Regions from separate parts of the Streptomyces sp. NBC_00158 genome, predicted to be linked through region 2. Evidence: riboswitches for the same ligand, from Rfam matches in the RefSeq annotation. Region 2 holds a riboswitch; the other holds the start of a gene.

Region 1 (7,267 bases), 5.9 Mb from region 2:
CCCAGTGGTACGACGTGTTCGCCAATCACTGTGCTCCGCCGGGAGACCCCCGCCTCCCGACCGCGCCGTTCCTCCCCGGGATCCCCCCCCGGCCGTCTGGAACCGCTCGGACAACCACCCCGGCGGCAGCCAACAGCATGCCCCGCCGGTTTTCGGACGTGCGCGAGAACCCGCCTAAACCCCCGGGTGCTCCCCCGCACCCAAGGGCCCGTCCCCGGGCCCCGCCAATTGATCATCCCCCACGCCTCGTACCGGGGGGACGTGATTGCTCGCTTTCCGTAGCGCCTGGCCTTTAGATCGTCTGTAGATCGTTTACTGGTTGCTCGTGTACGAACAGCTGAAGCACGGTCAATCTAGACCATGGCGAGCCGGTATGAAGAGCAGATGTGTGAAATTCGTGTTCAAGCCTTCGGAAGGGTTCCACGGATCGGTGGGCGCCCGGGACTTCGCCCCCGTGCAGCACGCCCTTTCGCCCCAGGTCAAGGCCGCCGAACCGGCCATCCGGGCCGTGCCGCGCAACCGTGCGCCCCCTGCTTCCGGTTTGGCCGGAGCCCCGCGTTCCGCCCCTCGGCGGGCGCGGAGACGGGTCCGCCGCGCTCCCTCCGCCGGCGTGCGGCGGCCGGGCGGGTGTCGAACGGCTCCCCGGCCCGGCGCACACCCGGTGCGCGGGGGCGGGCACATGCGCCCCGCGTGACCCCGGGCCGGGGGCGGCCCGACCCGGAACGGCCCGCTCCGCCTCCCCGCGCGTGCTCTCAGGGCTCGATCAGGCCGGACCGGATGGCGTAGCGGGTGAGTTCGAGGCGGTCGCGCAGCCCCAGCTTCTGCAGCAGGTTGGCGCGGTGGCGCTCGACGGTCTTGGGACTGATGACGAGCAGGTCGCCGATCTCCTTGGAACTGTGGCCCTCGGCGACGAGTTTGAGGATCTCCTCCTCGCGTTCCGTGATGGGCCGGTCCGGCAGCGGTCCCCCGGAGCGGGCGCGGTCGAGGTACGTGCGGATGAGGGTGGTCTCCGCGCCGGGGTAGATGAACGGTTCGTCCCGCAGCGCCGAGCGGCAGGCTTCCACGAGGTCGCGGTCGGCGACCGATTTGAGGACGTAGCCGGAGGCCCCCGCCCGCAGGGCTTCGAAGAAGTACTGCTCGTTGTCGTACATCGTGAGCATCAGGATCCGCAGGTCCGGCCGGACGCGCGCGAGTTCACGGGCCGCCTGCAGACCGGTCCGGCGGGGCATGGCGATGTCGAGGACGGCGAGGTCGACGTCGAGGCCGCGGGCCAGGGCGACGGCCTCGGCCCCGTCGGCCGCCTCCGCGACCACGGTCAGGTCCGGTTCGGAATCCAGGATGAGGCGTACGCCGCGCCGCACGAGGGTGTGGTCGTCGGCGAGCAGGATCCGGGCCGGCCGGGGGAGGGGCCGGGGCGCCCGGGTCATCGCGGCGCCCCCGCGCCGCCGGTGATGTCGAGGCGGACCCGGGTGCCGCCGTGCGGGCCGTCCCCGACCCGGAGTTCGGCTCCGATGAGCAGCGCGCGTTCGCGCATCCCCCGGATGCCGGCCCCCTCGGGCGCCCCGCCGGGCCCGTGGCCGTCGTCGTCCACCAGCAGGCAGACCCCGCCGCGGGGGAGCGGGCGCAGGTGCACCTCGGCGCGGCCGGCACCGGAGTGGCGGGCGGCGTTCGTCAGGCCTTCCTGGGCCACGCGGTAGAGGACGAGTTCGGCGGCCGGGTCGAGGCCGGGCAGGCCCGGCGTGATGTGGGCGGTGACGCCCAGGCGCGCGGTGGTGAACTCGGAGGCCAGGGAACGCAGCGCGCTGTGCAGGCCGAGCTCCTCCAGCACGCCCGGGCGCAGCCGGCGGGCGATGCGCCGGATCTCGTCGAGACTGGCCCGGGTGGTCTCCTGCGCCTGGTGCAGGTCGGAGCGCACCGGTTCGGGAGCGCGGTCGGCCGCGTGCTTGATCTGCAGGAGGACCGCGGTCAGGGTCTGGCCGATCTCGTCGTGGAGCTCCCGGGCGATGCGCTTGCGCTCGGCCTCCAGCGCGGTGAGGACCCGCCCGCTGCTCGTGGCCCGCTCGGCCTCCAGCCGGTCCAGCATCGCGTTGAAGGTCCGGGTGAGCGCGGCGATCTCCCCGTCCCCGGCCACCGCCGGCCGGGCTCCGGGCTGGAGGAGGTCGGCCGTGGCCATGGCCCGGTTCAGCCGGGCGAGCGGGGCCAGGCCGACCCTGAGCAGGACCGCGTTGACGACCAGCATCGCCGCCAACCCGCCGAGCAGGACCAGCGCCTCGCCGAACAGCACCGGCGTGGAGACCGTCACCGGGCCGAGCAGCAGGGCCACCGCGACGGCCAGGACGCCCGCGTTCAGGAGGAAGATCCGCCAGTACAACGACACGGCCACATACCCTTTCCAGCCGGTCCCCCAGCATCAGTCACAGCCCTGCGGCCGCCTCCCGACCACCCCGCTGACCTGCGGCGAAGCCTACTTCCCCGGCCCCATCCTCAGGGGGCGGCAGGCCGCTGTCCATCCGTGCCGGCACCCATATTGCGGGCGCCCGGAAAGTGGCAGGATGTGCGCGCCGACCGGCCCTCCCCCGCCGGGGACCGAGCCCGCAGCGAGTCGGCACCACGTACGGAACGAACACGAGGGGGGACAGCCGTGCCTGCTCCACGGATGAGCACAACGCCGCTGCCCGGCATCGGGGTCCAGTACGACCTCACCACCCGCGAACGCCGGCACCTGTCGGTGATCGCGCACCGGGACGGAACACGGACGGTGAACCTGTACCGGGCCGACGACCCCGACGCGTGCGCGCACTCGCTGCGCCTGACGGGCCCGGAGACCGCCTCGCTGATCGACGCGCTCATGCCCGCCCACCACAGCCCGAACCTCCTGCACACCACCGACCTCGGTCTGGTCGCCGAACGGATCGAGCTGTCGGCCCACTCCCACTGGAACGGCCGCCTCCTGGGGGAGACCCGGATGCGCACCGAGACCGGCGTGTCCATCGTGGCCGTGCTGCGCCGCGCCGAGGCCCGCCCCGCGCCCGCGCCCGACTTCCGCCTCGCCGGCGGGGACACGCTCATCGTCATCGGCACCCGCGAGGGCGTGGACGCCGCCGCGGCCATACTCGGACGGGAGTGAGCGACCCGTGCACTCCGCCGTCTTCCTGATCGAGTTCGGTGCGATCATCCTGGGCCTCGGCCTGCTGGGCAGACTCGCCGGCCGCTTCAGCTTCTCCCCGATACCCCTCTACCTGCTGGCCGGTCTCGCCTTCGGCACCGGCGGACTCCTGCCCATGGGCGCGAGCGAGGAGTTCGTCGCGATCGGCGCCGAGATCGGAGTGATACTGCTCCTGCTGATGCTGGGCCTGGAGTACACCGCCTCCGACCTGGTCTCCAACCTCAAGACCCAGTACCCGGCCGGACTGGTCGACTTCGCCCTGAACGCCGTACCCGGAGCCGTCGCCGCCCTGCTCATGGGCTGGGGCCCGGTCGCCGCCGTGGTCCTGGCCGGGGTCACCTGGATCTCCTCCTCCGGGGTGATCGCCAAGGTCATGGGAGACCTGGGCCGCGTCGGCAACCGCGAGACCCCGGTCATCCTCAGCATCCTGGTCCTCGAAGACCTCGCGATGGCCGTCTACCTGCCGATCATCACCGCCCTCCTCGCCGGCGTCAGCCTGGCCGCGGGCAGCGCCACGCTGGCCATCGCCCTCGGCGTCGCCGGGGCGGTCCTGTTCGTGGCCGTCCGCTACGGACGCCACATCTCCCGCTTCGTCTCCAGCGACGACCCGGAGAAGCTCCTCCTCGTGGTCCTCGGCCTGACCCTGCTCGTGGCGGGCATCGCCCAGCAGCTCCAGGTCTCCGCGGCCGTCGGCGCGTTCCTCGTCGGCATCGCCCTCTCCGGGGAGGTCGCGGAGGGCACGCACAGCCTGCTGAGCCCGCTGCGCGACCTGTTCGCCGCCGTGTTCTTCGTCTTCTTCGGCCTGCACACCGACCCCGCGAGCATCCCGCCCGTCCTGCTGCCCGCGCTGGCCCTCGCCGTGGTCACGGCAGGCACGAAGATCGCGACCGGGTACTGGGCGGCCCGGCGCGCCGGCGTCGGGGTCAAGGGACGCTGGCGGGCCGGCGGCACGCTCGTGGCGCGCGGCGAGTTCTCCATCGTCATCGCCGGCCTCGCCGTCACCGCGGGCGTCGAACCCGCCCTGGGACCGCTCGCCACCGCCTACGTGCTGATCCTCGTGGTCATCGGCCCGCTCACCGCCCGCTACACCGAACCCGCCGCGGCCTGGATCGCCGGACGCCGCACCCGGCCGCGGGGGCCCCGCCCGGCACAACGCCCGCACTCCGGGGCGCCGGAGGGCGCGCGGGAGCCGGCGCAGGACCCGGTCCGTCTCGTCCGCCCGTCCGAATGACGGAATCCGCTCGCCGCTGACGGGACGCTCCGCCTAGGGTGGCGGGTGCAGCTGGTTCGCCCCCGTCCGCCAGGCGGGATGCGTCGTAAGAGGGAACCCGGTGGGAATCCGGGACTGCCCCGCAGCGGTGAGCGGGAACGACCGCCGTCATACGCACTGGGACCGGACGACGGTCCCGGGAAGCGACGGCCAGTAGGAGCCCGCCGGGAGAACCCGGCAGACGTGCCCGCGAGTCCGAAGACCTGCCCGCTGCCCGTACGCGGACCCAACCGCGTACGGACATCCCGGTGACCTCGTGGGCGGGTCGGCGGCAGCGGGCGCCCCGCGCGACCCGCCGCTCCTTCGCGTCCCCGCGTCCCCTCACCGGGACGTTCCCGGACACGTCTCGCGAAGGAGAGACCAGTGACAGCGAAGCCCACAGCCGCGGCGGCGAGCGCCACCGTGTACGGCTACCCCCGCCAGGGCCAGGACCGTGAACTGAAGAAGGCCGTCGAGGGCTACTGGAAGGGCCGCGTCTGTGCCGCCGCCCTCCGGGAGACCGCGGCCGGCCTGCGCCGGTCGAACTGGCGGCAGCTGGCCGAGGCCGGCGTCCACGAGGTCCCGACCGGCGACTTCTCGTACTACGACCACGTCCTCGACACCAGCGTCATGGTCGGCGCCGTCCCCGCACGCCACCGCGCGGCGGTCGACGAGGACCCCCTCGACGGCTACTTCGCGATGGCCCGCGGCAGCGACACCGCCGCCCCGCTGGAGATGACCAAGTGGTTCGACACCAACTACCACTACCTGGTCCCCGAGCTCGGCCCCGACACCGTCTTCACCGCGGACCCCGCCCGGCAGGTCGCCGAGCTGGAGGAGGCACTGGCCCTCGGGCACACCGCCCGCCCGGTCCTCGTCGGCCCGGTCACCTACCTGCTGCTGGCCAAGCCCGCCCCGGGAGTCCCCGCCGGCTTCGACCCGCTGGCCCTGCTCGACCGGCTGCTCCCCGTCTACGCCGAGGTCCTCGCCCGGCTGCGCTCCGCCGGAGCCGAGTGGGTACAGCTCGACGAGCCGGCCCTCGTGCAGGACCGCACCCCCGCGGAACTGAACGCCGCCGCCCGCGCCTACCGCCACCTCGGCGGCGCCGCCGAACGCCCCCGGCTGCTGGTCGCCTCCTACTTCGGCCGGCTCGGCGAGGCGCTCCCGGTCCTCGCCAAGGCCCCGGTGGACGGCCTCGCCCTCGACTTCACCGGACCGGGCGCCGCCAACCTGGCGGACCTCGCGGCGATCGGCGGACTGCCCGGCAAGCGGCTCGTCGCGGGTGTCGTCGACGGCCGCAACGTCTGGATCAACGACTTCGAGAAGTCCCTCACCACCCTGGGAACCCTCCTCGGCCTCGCCGGGCGGGTGGACGTCTCCGCCTCCTGCTCCCTGCTGCACGTACCGCTGGACGCCGACGCCGAGCGTGACGTCGACCCGCAGGTCCGCCGCTGGCTCGCGTTCGCCCGGCAGAAGACCCGGGAGGTCTCCGTCCTGGCCCGCGGACTCGCCCGGGGCACGGACGTCATCGCGGCCGAACTCGCCGCGAACCGGGCCGGCCTGGCCTCCCGCGCCGGATCCGCCCTCACCCGGGACCCGGCCGTCCGGGCCCGCACCGCGGCCGTCACCGACGCGGACGGACGGCGCTCGCAGCCGTACGCGGTGCGCACCGCCGCCCAGCGGACGCGACTGGACCTGCCGCTGCTGCCCACGACCACGATCGGCTCCTTCCCGCAGACCGGCGAACTGCGGGCCGCCCGCGCCGACCTGAGGGCCGGCCGGATCGACGCGGCCGGCTACGAGGCCCGCATCGAGGCGGAGATCGGCGAGGTCATCGCCTTCCAGGAGAAGACCGGCATCGACGTCCTCGTCCACGGCGAACCCGAACGCAACGACATGGTGCAGTACTTCGCCGAGCAGCTCACCGGCTACCTCGCGACCCAGCACGGCTGGGTCCAGTCCTACGGCACCCGCTACGTCCGCCCGCCGGTGCTCGCCGGGGACGTCTCCCGCCCCGGGCCGATGACCGTCCGCTGGACCTCCTACGCCCAGTCCCTGACCTCGAAGCCCGTCAAGGGCATGCTCACCGGCCCGGTCACCATGCTCGCCTGGTCCTTCGTACGCGACGACCAGCCCCTCGGCGAGACCGCCCGCCAGGTCGCCCTCGCCCTGCGCGACGAGGTCGGCGACCTGGAGGCGGCCGGGACGTCCGTGATCCAGGTCGACGAGCCCGCCCTGCGCGAAACCCTCCCGCTGCGCGCAGCCGACCACGCCGCCTACCTCGCCTGGGCCACCGAGTCCTTCCGGCTCACCACCGGCGGCGTCCGGCCGGACACCCAGATCCACACCCACATGTGCTACGCCGAGTTCGGTGACGTCGTCCAGGCCATCGACGAACTCGACGCCGACGTCATCAGCCTGGAAGCCGCCCGCTCCCACATGCAGGTCGCCCGCGAACTCGCCGCCCACGGCTACCCGCGCGAGGCCGGCCCCGGCGTCTGGGACATCCACTCCCCGCGCGTCCCCGGCACCGGGGAAGCGGCAGGCCTGCTGCGCACCGGCCTGGAGGCCATCCCGGCCGAGCGGCTGTGGGTCAACCCCGACTGCGGGCTGAAGACCCGTGGCTGGCCCGAGACCCGGGCGTCCCTGGAGAACCTGGTGGCCGCCGCCCGCGAGGTCCGCGCCGGCCTCGGCGGCGACGACCGCGACTGACCCGCACGAACAGGGCCCTGCCGCTCCGGAAGTCCGGGGCGGCAGGGCCCTGAAGGCGTGCGCGGGGTGCGCGGCGTGCGGTCAGACGAGGGCCGACGCCGGACGCGCGGCCGACGCCTGCGCACCGGCGGCATCGGTGC
Region 2 (7,267 bases):
CGGTGCCGACGACCGCGACCTCGCCGGGGCCGGAGGGCACGCTGCCCGGATTCCCGATCCGGCTGGGCACGACGGCGACGGCGAAGTACGGGACGCTGTCCGGGTCGGTGTCCGCCAGGACCCCGGTCCGCTCCCCCTCCATCGTGGCGCGCTCCACGTAGCGGGCCTCGGCGAGCCGGCCGCTGCCCTCCATCGCCCGCCGGACGGCGGGGAAGGTACGGCCGAGCTTCATCACGACGGCCGAGTCGGTGGCGGCGAGGCGTGCGGTGAGCTCCTCCTCGGGCAGGGTGCCGGGGAGGATCGTCAGCACCTCCTCGCCCTCCACGAGCGGGGTGCCGAGCCGGGCGGCGGCGGCGCTCACGGAGGTGACGCCGGGGATCACCTCGGCCTCGTACCGGTCCGCGAGCCGCTTGTGCATGTGCATGTACGAGCCGTAGAAGAGCGGGTCGCCCTCCGCGAGGACGGCGACGGTGCGGCCGGCGTCCAGGTGGGCGGCCAGCCGGGCGGCGGAGGCCTCGTAGAACTCCTCCATGGCGCCCTGGTAGCCGCCGGGGTGGTCGGTGGTCTCGGTGGTGACCGGATAGACCAGCGGTTCCTCGACGTGGTCGGAGCGCAGGTGCTTCGCGGCGATCGAGCGGGCGATGGAGCGGCCGTGGCGGGCGCTGTGGTAGGCGACGACGTCCGCCTCGGCGATCACCTCGACGGCCCGCAGGGTCATCAGGGAGGGGTCGCCGGGGCCGAGCCCGACACCGTAGAGCTTGCCCCTGGGGTCCTGGTCCTGACGGTCGCTCATTCTTCCTCGCTCGCGATCGCGTTGATCGCGGCGGCCGCGATGGCGCTGCCGCCGCGCCGGCCCCGCACGATCAGGTGGTCGAGGCCGGAGGGGTGGGCGGCGAGGGCGTCCTTGGACTCGGCGGCGCCGATGAAGCCCACGGGCACGCCGATGACGGCGGCGGGGCGCGGCGCGCCCTCCTCGATCATCTCCAGCAGCCGGAACAGGGCGGTCGGCGCGTTGCCGACGGCGATCACGGAGTTCTCCAGCAGGCCCCGGTCGCGCCAGACCTCAAGGGCGGCGGCGCTGCGCGTGGTGCCCATCTTCGCGGCGAGGGCGGGCACGGCCGGGTCGGAGAGGGTGCAGACCACCTCGTTGCCGGCGGGCAGCCGCTTGCGGGTGACGCCGCTTGCGACCATCTGGACGTCGCACAGGATCGGGGCGCCGGCGTGCAGGGCGGCACGGGCCCGCAGGACGACGTCGGGGGTGTAGCCGAGGTCCTGGGGGAGGTCGGTCATGCCACAGGCGTGAATCATGCGCACCGCGACCTGGGCGACCGAGGCGGGCAGCCCGGAGAGGTCCGCCTCGGCGCGGATCGTGGCAAAGGACTGGCGGTAGATCGCGGCGCCGTCCTTCTCGTACTCGAACACGGTGTACTCGCTCATTTCTTCACTGCGATGCGGGTGTTGTGGTGGTGCGTGCGGCCGTGAGGGCGGCCGCCAGGTCTGCGAAGGGGGTGGGCCGGCCGTCGAGTTCGTACCCGTCGGGGGTGGCGACGAGGTCCAGCCAGGCGGTGCCGCGCGGGTGCCCGCACCGTCGGGCGCAGCCGGACCAGTGCACGGGCAGCGCGACCGCGGCACCGTCCTTCGTTACGACGGCACGCGCGTCGGCGCGCACGTCCGCGAGGGACTTGGCGCAACCGGGCTTTCCCGTACAGGCGGTGACGGTCTGCCAGGGTTCACCGGGGCGGGTCACCAGTCCGGCCTCCGCCAGCCGGGCGGCGCCGTCGACGGGCCCCGGGGTCCCCGCGCCCGGCAGGACGACACTGCGCCACGGGGTGACGCGCAGCCCTCCGCCGGCGGCTTCGGCGACCTCGGCCAGCAGCCGCCACTGGGCGGAGCCGAGCCGGCCGAGCGGGGGCAGCACGCACAGCGCGTCGCCGTGCACCCCGGGCCGGGCCGGTTCCGCGTACGGCCACGCCACCTCGGGCAGGCGCTCGGCGCCGACCCCGGCGGCGGCCAGCCGCCGGGCGAACTCCCCGCCGTCCAGGGCGTGTCCGTCGGGCAGCTCGGCGACCCGCCAGGCCCGCGTCCCGGCCGCGTCGGCGGCGTCGAGGAAGTACTCGGCGGCCAGCAGGGCCGCCCGGGGCGCGTCGGCCGCGGCCACCTCCACGGCCCCGGCCGCGGCTCCGAGCCGCACCAGCACCCGGTCACCGCCGCCGAGCAGGGTCACGTCGGGGTCGAGGGCGGCAACGTCCCCGCGCCCGTCGTCGAGGGCGAACAGGAACCGTCCGGACAGGCCCGTCGCGCGGGCGCTGCCGCACAGGAGCCGGTCGAGCTCCCGGACCCGGTCCACGAGGCGGGGCCCGCCCAGCGGGGAGGCCACGACGTTGCGGACCCGCTCGTGTCCGGGCGCGGGCAGTAGCCCGGCGCCGTCGAGCAGCTCGGCGAGGCCGGCGCCGCAGCCGTCGGCGAGGCCGCGCAGCTGGACGTTGCCGCGCGAGGTGAGTTCCAGGTGCCCGTCCCCGAACCGGTCCGCGGCGAGCCCGAGCACGGAGGCCTGGGCGGTGGTGAGCAGCCCGCCGGGGATCCGGACGCGCGCCAGGTACCCGTCGTCGGCGGCATGCAGCCGCAGCGCGCCGGGGCAGGCGTCGCCGCGGTCGCGTATGGCGGGTTTGTCCCGCGATGCGGCGGAGGGGGGCTGGGGCATGGCCGCGAGCATACCCACGATTCCCCACCCCGGACCTGTGTCCGTCACCACCCCAACCAGCGGATCCACCCCGCCCGGCTGCCCCCGCCCCACTACCAGCACCCGGAACACCGGCGCCCCGACCGGACCCGGGCCGCAGCCCCGACGGGGCCCGGCGCCACAGCCCGACGCGGGCCCGGGGCACGGGCCCGGAGCGCGGCCCCGGAGCGGGTCCGGGGCGGAGCCCCGGGGGAAGGGGCGAAGGGCGGGGCGGGGAGCAAGCCGCGCAGCGACACCCCACCCGCCCCAGCGGCACCACCCCGCCCACCCCCACTCCCGGCCAGGGGAAAGGCCCCCTAAGATGACCTTCCGACGGACCGTTCGGCCCGTCATCGCCGAGGACGGCGACATGGGAGGAAGCCCGGTGCGATTCCGGCGCGGTCCCGCCACTGTGAACCCCGCGGAGCGATCGGCCGGGTGAGTCAGGAACTCCCGCCGTCCTCACTGCCCGGGGCGCGGAAACCCCGAGGAAGGCCTGCCGCCGCATGATCCTGCTGCTGTCGACGTCCGACACCGATCTGCTCAGCGCCCGCGCCGCGAACGTCGGCGGCGGCCCCGTGCCGTACCGGTTCGCGAACCCCTCCCGCCTCCCCCTGGACGACCTGCCCGGCATGCTCGACGGGGTCGGGCTGGTCGTCGTACGCCTCCTCGGCGGGCTCCGCGCCTGGCAGGAGGGCCTCGACGTGCTCCTCGCCGCCGGCCAGACCCGCCCGGTGGTCGTGCTGACCGGCGAACAGGCCCCCGACGCGCAGCTGATGGAGGCCTCCACGGTCCCGATCGGCATCGCGGCCGAGGCACACCGCTACCTCGCGCACGGCGGCCCGGCCAACCTCGACCAGCTGGCCCGCTTCCTCTCCGACACCGTGCTCCTCACCGGCCACGGCTTCGAGCCCGCCGCCGCCTCCCCCACCTGGGGCGCCCTGGAGCGGACCCCCGCGCAGGCCTCCGGCCCGCAGGTCGCGGTGCTGTACTACCGCGCGCACCAGATGAGCGGCAACACCTCCTTCGTGCACGCCCTCTGCGACGCCATCGAGGCCAAGGGCGGGCAGCCGCTCCCCCTCTACGTGTCCTCCCTGCGCACCCCGGAGCCGGAGCTCCTCCAGGCCCTGTCCTCCGCCGACGCGATCGTCACCACGGTGCTGGCCGCAGGCGGCACCCGTCCCGCCACCGCCTCCGCCGGCGGGGACGACGAGTCCTGGGACGCGGGCGCGCTGGCCGGGCTGGGCGTGCCGATCCTCCAGGCGCTCTGCCTGACGGGCTCGCGGGGCAACTGGGAGGAGAACGACGAGGGCCTGTCGCCGCTCGACGCCGCCACCCAGGTCGCCGTCCCGGAGTTCGACGGCCGTCTGATCACCGTCCCGTTCTCCTTCAAGGAGATCGACGAGGACGGCCTGCCCGCGTACGTGGCCGACCCCGAGCGGGCCGCCCGCGTCGCCGGCATCGCGGTGCGCCACGCCCGCCTGCGCCACATCGAGCGCCGCGACAAGAAGATCGCCCTCGTCCTGTCCGCGTACCCGACCAAGCACTCCCGCATCGGCAACGCCGTCGGCCTGGACACCCCGGCCAGCGCCGTCGAGCTGCTGCGCACCCTGATCGCGCAGGGCTACGACTTCGGCCCCACGGCGGAGATCCCCGGTCTGGTCTCCGGCGACGGCGACGAGCTGATCCGCGCCCTGATCGAGGCCGGCGGCCACGACCAGGACTGGCTGACCGAGGAGCAGCTGGCCCGCAACCCGGTCCGCATCCCGGCCGCCGACTACCGGCGCTGGTTCGCCGAGCTGCCCGCGGACCTCCGCGAGAGCGTCGAGGAGCACTGGGGCGAGGCCCCGGGCAACATGTTCGTGGACCGTTCCTCGAACCCGGACGGCGACATCGTCCTCGCGGCCCTGCGCCGCGGGAACCTGCTCATCCTCATCCAGCCGCCGCGCGGCTTCGGCGAGAACCCGATCGCGATCTACCACGACCCGGACCTGCCGCCCTCGCACCACTACCTGGCGGCGTACCGCTGGATCCAGGCGGCGGCCGAGGACGGCGGCTTCGGCGCCGACGCGATGATCCACCTCGGCAAGCACGGCAACCTGGAGTGGCTGCCGGGCAAGAACGCGGGCCTCTCGGCGTCCTGCGCCCCGGACGCGGCCCTCGGCGACCTGCCCCTCGTCTACCCGTTCCTGGTGAACGACCCGGGTGAGGGCACGCAGGCCAAGCGCCGCGTGCACGCGACCCTCGTCGACCACCTGGTGCCGCCGATGGCCCGCGCGGAGTCGTACGGCGACATCGCGCGCCTGGAGCAGCACCTGGACGAGTACGCCCAGATCAGCTCCATGGACCCGTCGAAGCTCCCGGCGATCCGCGCCCAGATCTGGACGCTGATCCAGGCGGCGAAGCTCGACCACGACCTGGGCCTGGACGAGCGCCCGGACGACGACGGCTTCGACGACTTCCTGCTGCACGTCGACGGCTGGCTGTGCGAGGTCAAGGACGCCCAGATCCGCGACGGCCTGCACGTCCTCGGCGGCGCCCCGACCGGTGAGGCCCGGGTGAACCTGGTCCTCTCGATCCTCCGAGCCCGTCAGATCTGGGGCGGTACCGCCGCCCTGCCCGGCCTGCGCGAGGCCCTCGGCCTCGACGAGTCGGCGGCGACGCGCACCTCCGCGGACGCGGTCGAGGAGACGGCCCGCGCGCTGGTCCAGGCGATGGAGGACGCGGACTGGTCCCGCGACGCGGTCGCCCCGGTCGCGGCCGGGCACCCCGCCGAGGTCGCCGACGTGCTGGCCTTCGCGGCCGACGAGGTCGTCCCCCGCCTGGCCGGCACCACGGACGAGATCGCCCACGTCGTCCGCGCCCTCGACGGCGGGTTCGTCCCGGCCGGCCCGTCGGGCTCCCCGCTGCGCGGCCTGGTCAACGTCCTCCCGACGGGCCGCAACTTCTACTCGGTCGACCCGAAGGCCGTGCCCTCCCGGCTGGCCTGGGAGACGGGCCAGGCCCTCGCGGACTCGCTCCTCGCCCGCTACCGCGCCGACCACGACGACGAGTGGCCGGCCTCGGTGGGCCTGTCCCTGTGGGGCACGAGCGCGATGCGCACGGCCGGCGACGACGTGGCCGAGGCCCTCGCCCTGCTCGGCGTCCGCCCGGTCTGGGACGAGGCCTCGCGCCGCGTCACCGGCATCGAGGCGATCCCCCCGGCCGAGCTCGGGCGCCCCCGCATCGACGTGACCCTGCGCATCTCGGGCTTCTTCCGCGACGCGTTCCCGCACGTCATCGGCCTCCTGGACGACGCGGTCCGGCTGGCGGCCTCGCTGGACGAGCCCGAGGCGGACAACTACGTCCGGGCGCACGCCCAGGCGGACCTGGCCGTGCACGGCGACGAGCGCAAGGCCACCACCCGCATCTTCGGCTCCCGTCCGGGCACCTACGGGGCGGGCATCCTCCAGCTGATCGACTCCCGCGACTGGCGCACGGACGCCGACCTGGCGGAGGTCTACACGGTCTGGGGCGGCTACGCGTACGGCCGCGGCCTGGAGGGCCGTCCGGCGCGCACCGAGATGGAGACCGCGTACAAGCGCATCACGGTCGCCGCGAAGAACACGGACACCCGCGAGCACGACATCGCCGACTCCGACGACTACTTCCAGTACCACGGCGGCATGGTGGCCACCGTCCGCGCCCTGCGCGGCACGGCTCCCGAGGCGTACATCGGCGACTCCACCCGCCCGGAGACGGTCAAGACCCGCACCCTGGTCGAGGAGACCTCCCGCGTCTTCCGGGCCCGCGTGGTCAACCCCAAGTGGATCGAGGCGATGCGCCGCCACGGCTACAAGGGCGCCTTCGAACTGGCGGCGACGGTCGACTACCTCTTCGGCTACGACGCCACGACGGGCGTGGTCGCGGACTGGATGTACGACAAGCTCACCGAGACGTACGTCCTCGACCCGGCCAACCGCGCCTTCCTGGAAGAGGCCAACCCCTGGGCCCTGCACGGCATCGCGGAACGCCTCCTGGAGGCCGAGTCGCGCGGCATGTGGGAGAAGCCGGACCCGCAGGTCCTGGAGGCCCTGCGCCAGGTCTACCTGGACACGGAGGGCAACCTGGAGGGCGAAGCCGAGTAGGCGGCCCCTCCCCGGCACACCGGACGGCCCGGCCCCGCCCCCCTCGTCGACGGGGGTGCGGGGCCGGGCCGTCCGCCGTTCGGCGCCCCCGAAACCGGCGGGGCCGCCGCCGCACACCAGTCCGACCGTCACCTGAAGCGGTGAACTCCCCCTTGTCCGGGCGACGCCGGGGGTAGGGCAGTGCTGATCTCGTGCGGGGGCCGGAACGCCGTGCCCCCGCACCTTGACGAAAGGCCGGCCCCGCAGTGACGCAGCCGTTCCGACTGCCGGAGTTCTACGTGCCGTACCCGGCGCGGCTAAACCCCCACCTGGAGGAGGCGAGGACCCGCAGCAAGCGGTGGGCCCGGTCCTTCGGGATGCTGGAGGGGTCCGGGGTCTGGGAGGAGTCGGACCTCGACTCGCACGACTACGCGCTGCTGTG

The links. A riboswitch is a leader RNA that binds a small molecule or an ion and turns the genes downstream of it on or off. The one in region 2 is predicted to bind cobalamin.
Region 1: linked by a shared signal. The riboswitch ahead of metE (5-methyltetrahydropteroyltriglutamate--homocysteine S-methyltransferase) and the one ahead of cobN (cobaltochelatase subunit CobN) in region 2 are both predicted to bind cobalamin.

What each region holds. Positions count from the first base shown of each region.
Region 1 covers NZ_CP108161.1:7,217,071-7,224,337, forward strand. Annotated here, with positions in the region: gene OG553_RS33040 (response regulator) at 753-1,427, opposite strand; gene OG553_RS33045 (sensor histidine kinase) at 1,424-2,377, opposite strand; gene OG553_RS33050 (cation:proton antiporter regulatory subunit) at 2,657-3,127, shown strand; gene OG553_RS33055 (cation:proton antiporter) at 3,135-4,397, shown strand; cobalamin riboswitch at 4,433-4,662, shown strand; gene metE (5-methyltetrahydropteroyltriglutamate--homocysteine S-methyltransferase) at 4,800-7,127, shown strand; gene OG553_RS33065 (CbtA family protein) at 7,209-7,267, opposite strand, start outside.
Region 2 covers NZ_CP108161.1:1,293,013-1,300,279, forward strand. Annotated here, with positions in the region: gene OG553_RS05865 (precorrin-2 C(20)-methyltransferase) at 1-793, opposite strand, end outside; gene OG553_RS05870 (precorrin-8X methylmutase) at 790-1,437, opposite strand; gene OG553_RS05875 (cobalamin biosynthesis protein CobG) at 1,442-2,713, opposite strand; cobalamin riboswitch at 3,037-3,195, shown strand; gene cobN (cobaltochelatase subunit CobN) at 3,226-6,846, shown strand; partial or broken gene OG553_RS05885 (germacradienol/geosmin synthase) at 7,092-7,267, shown strand, end outside.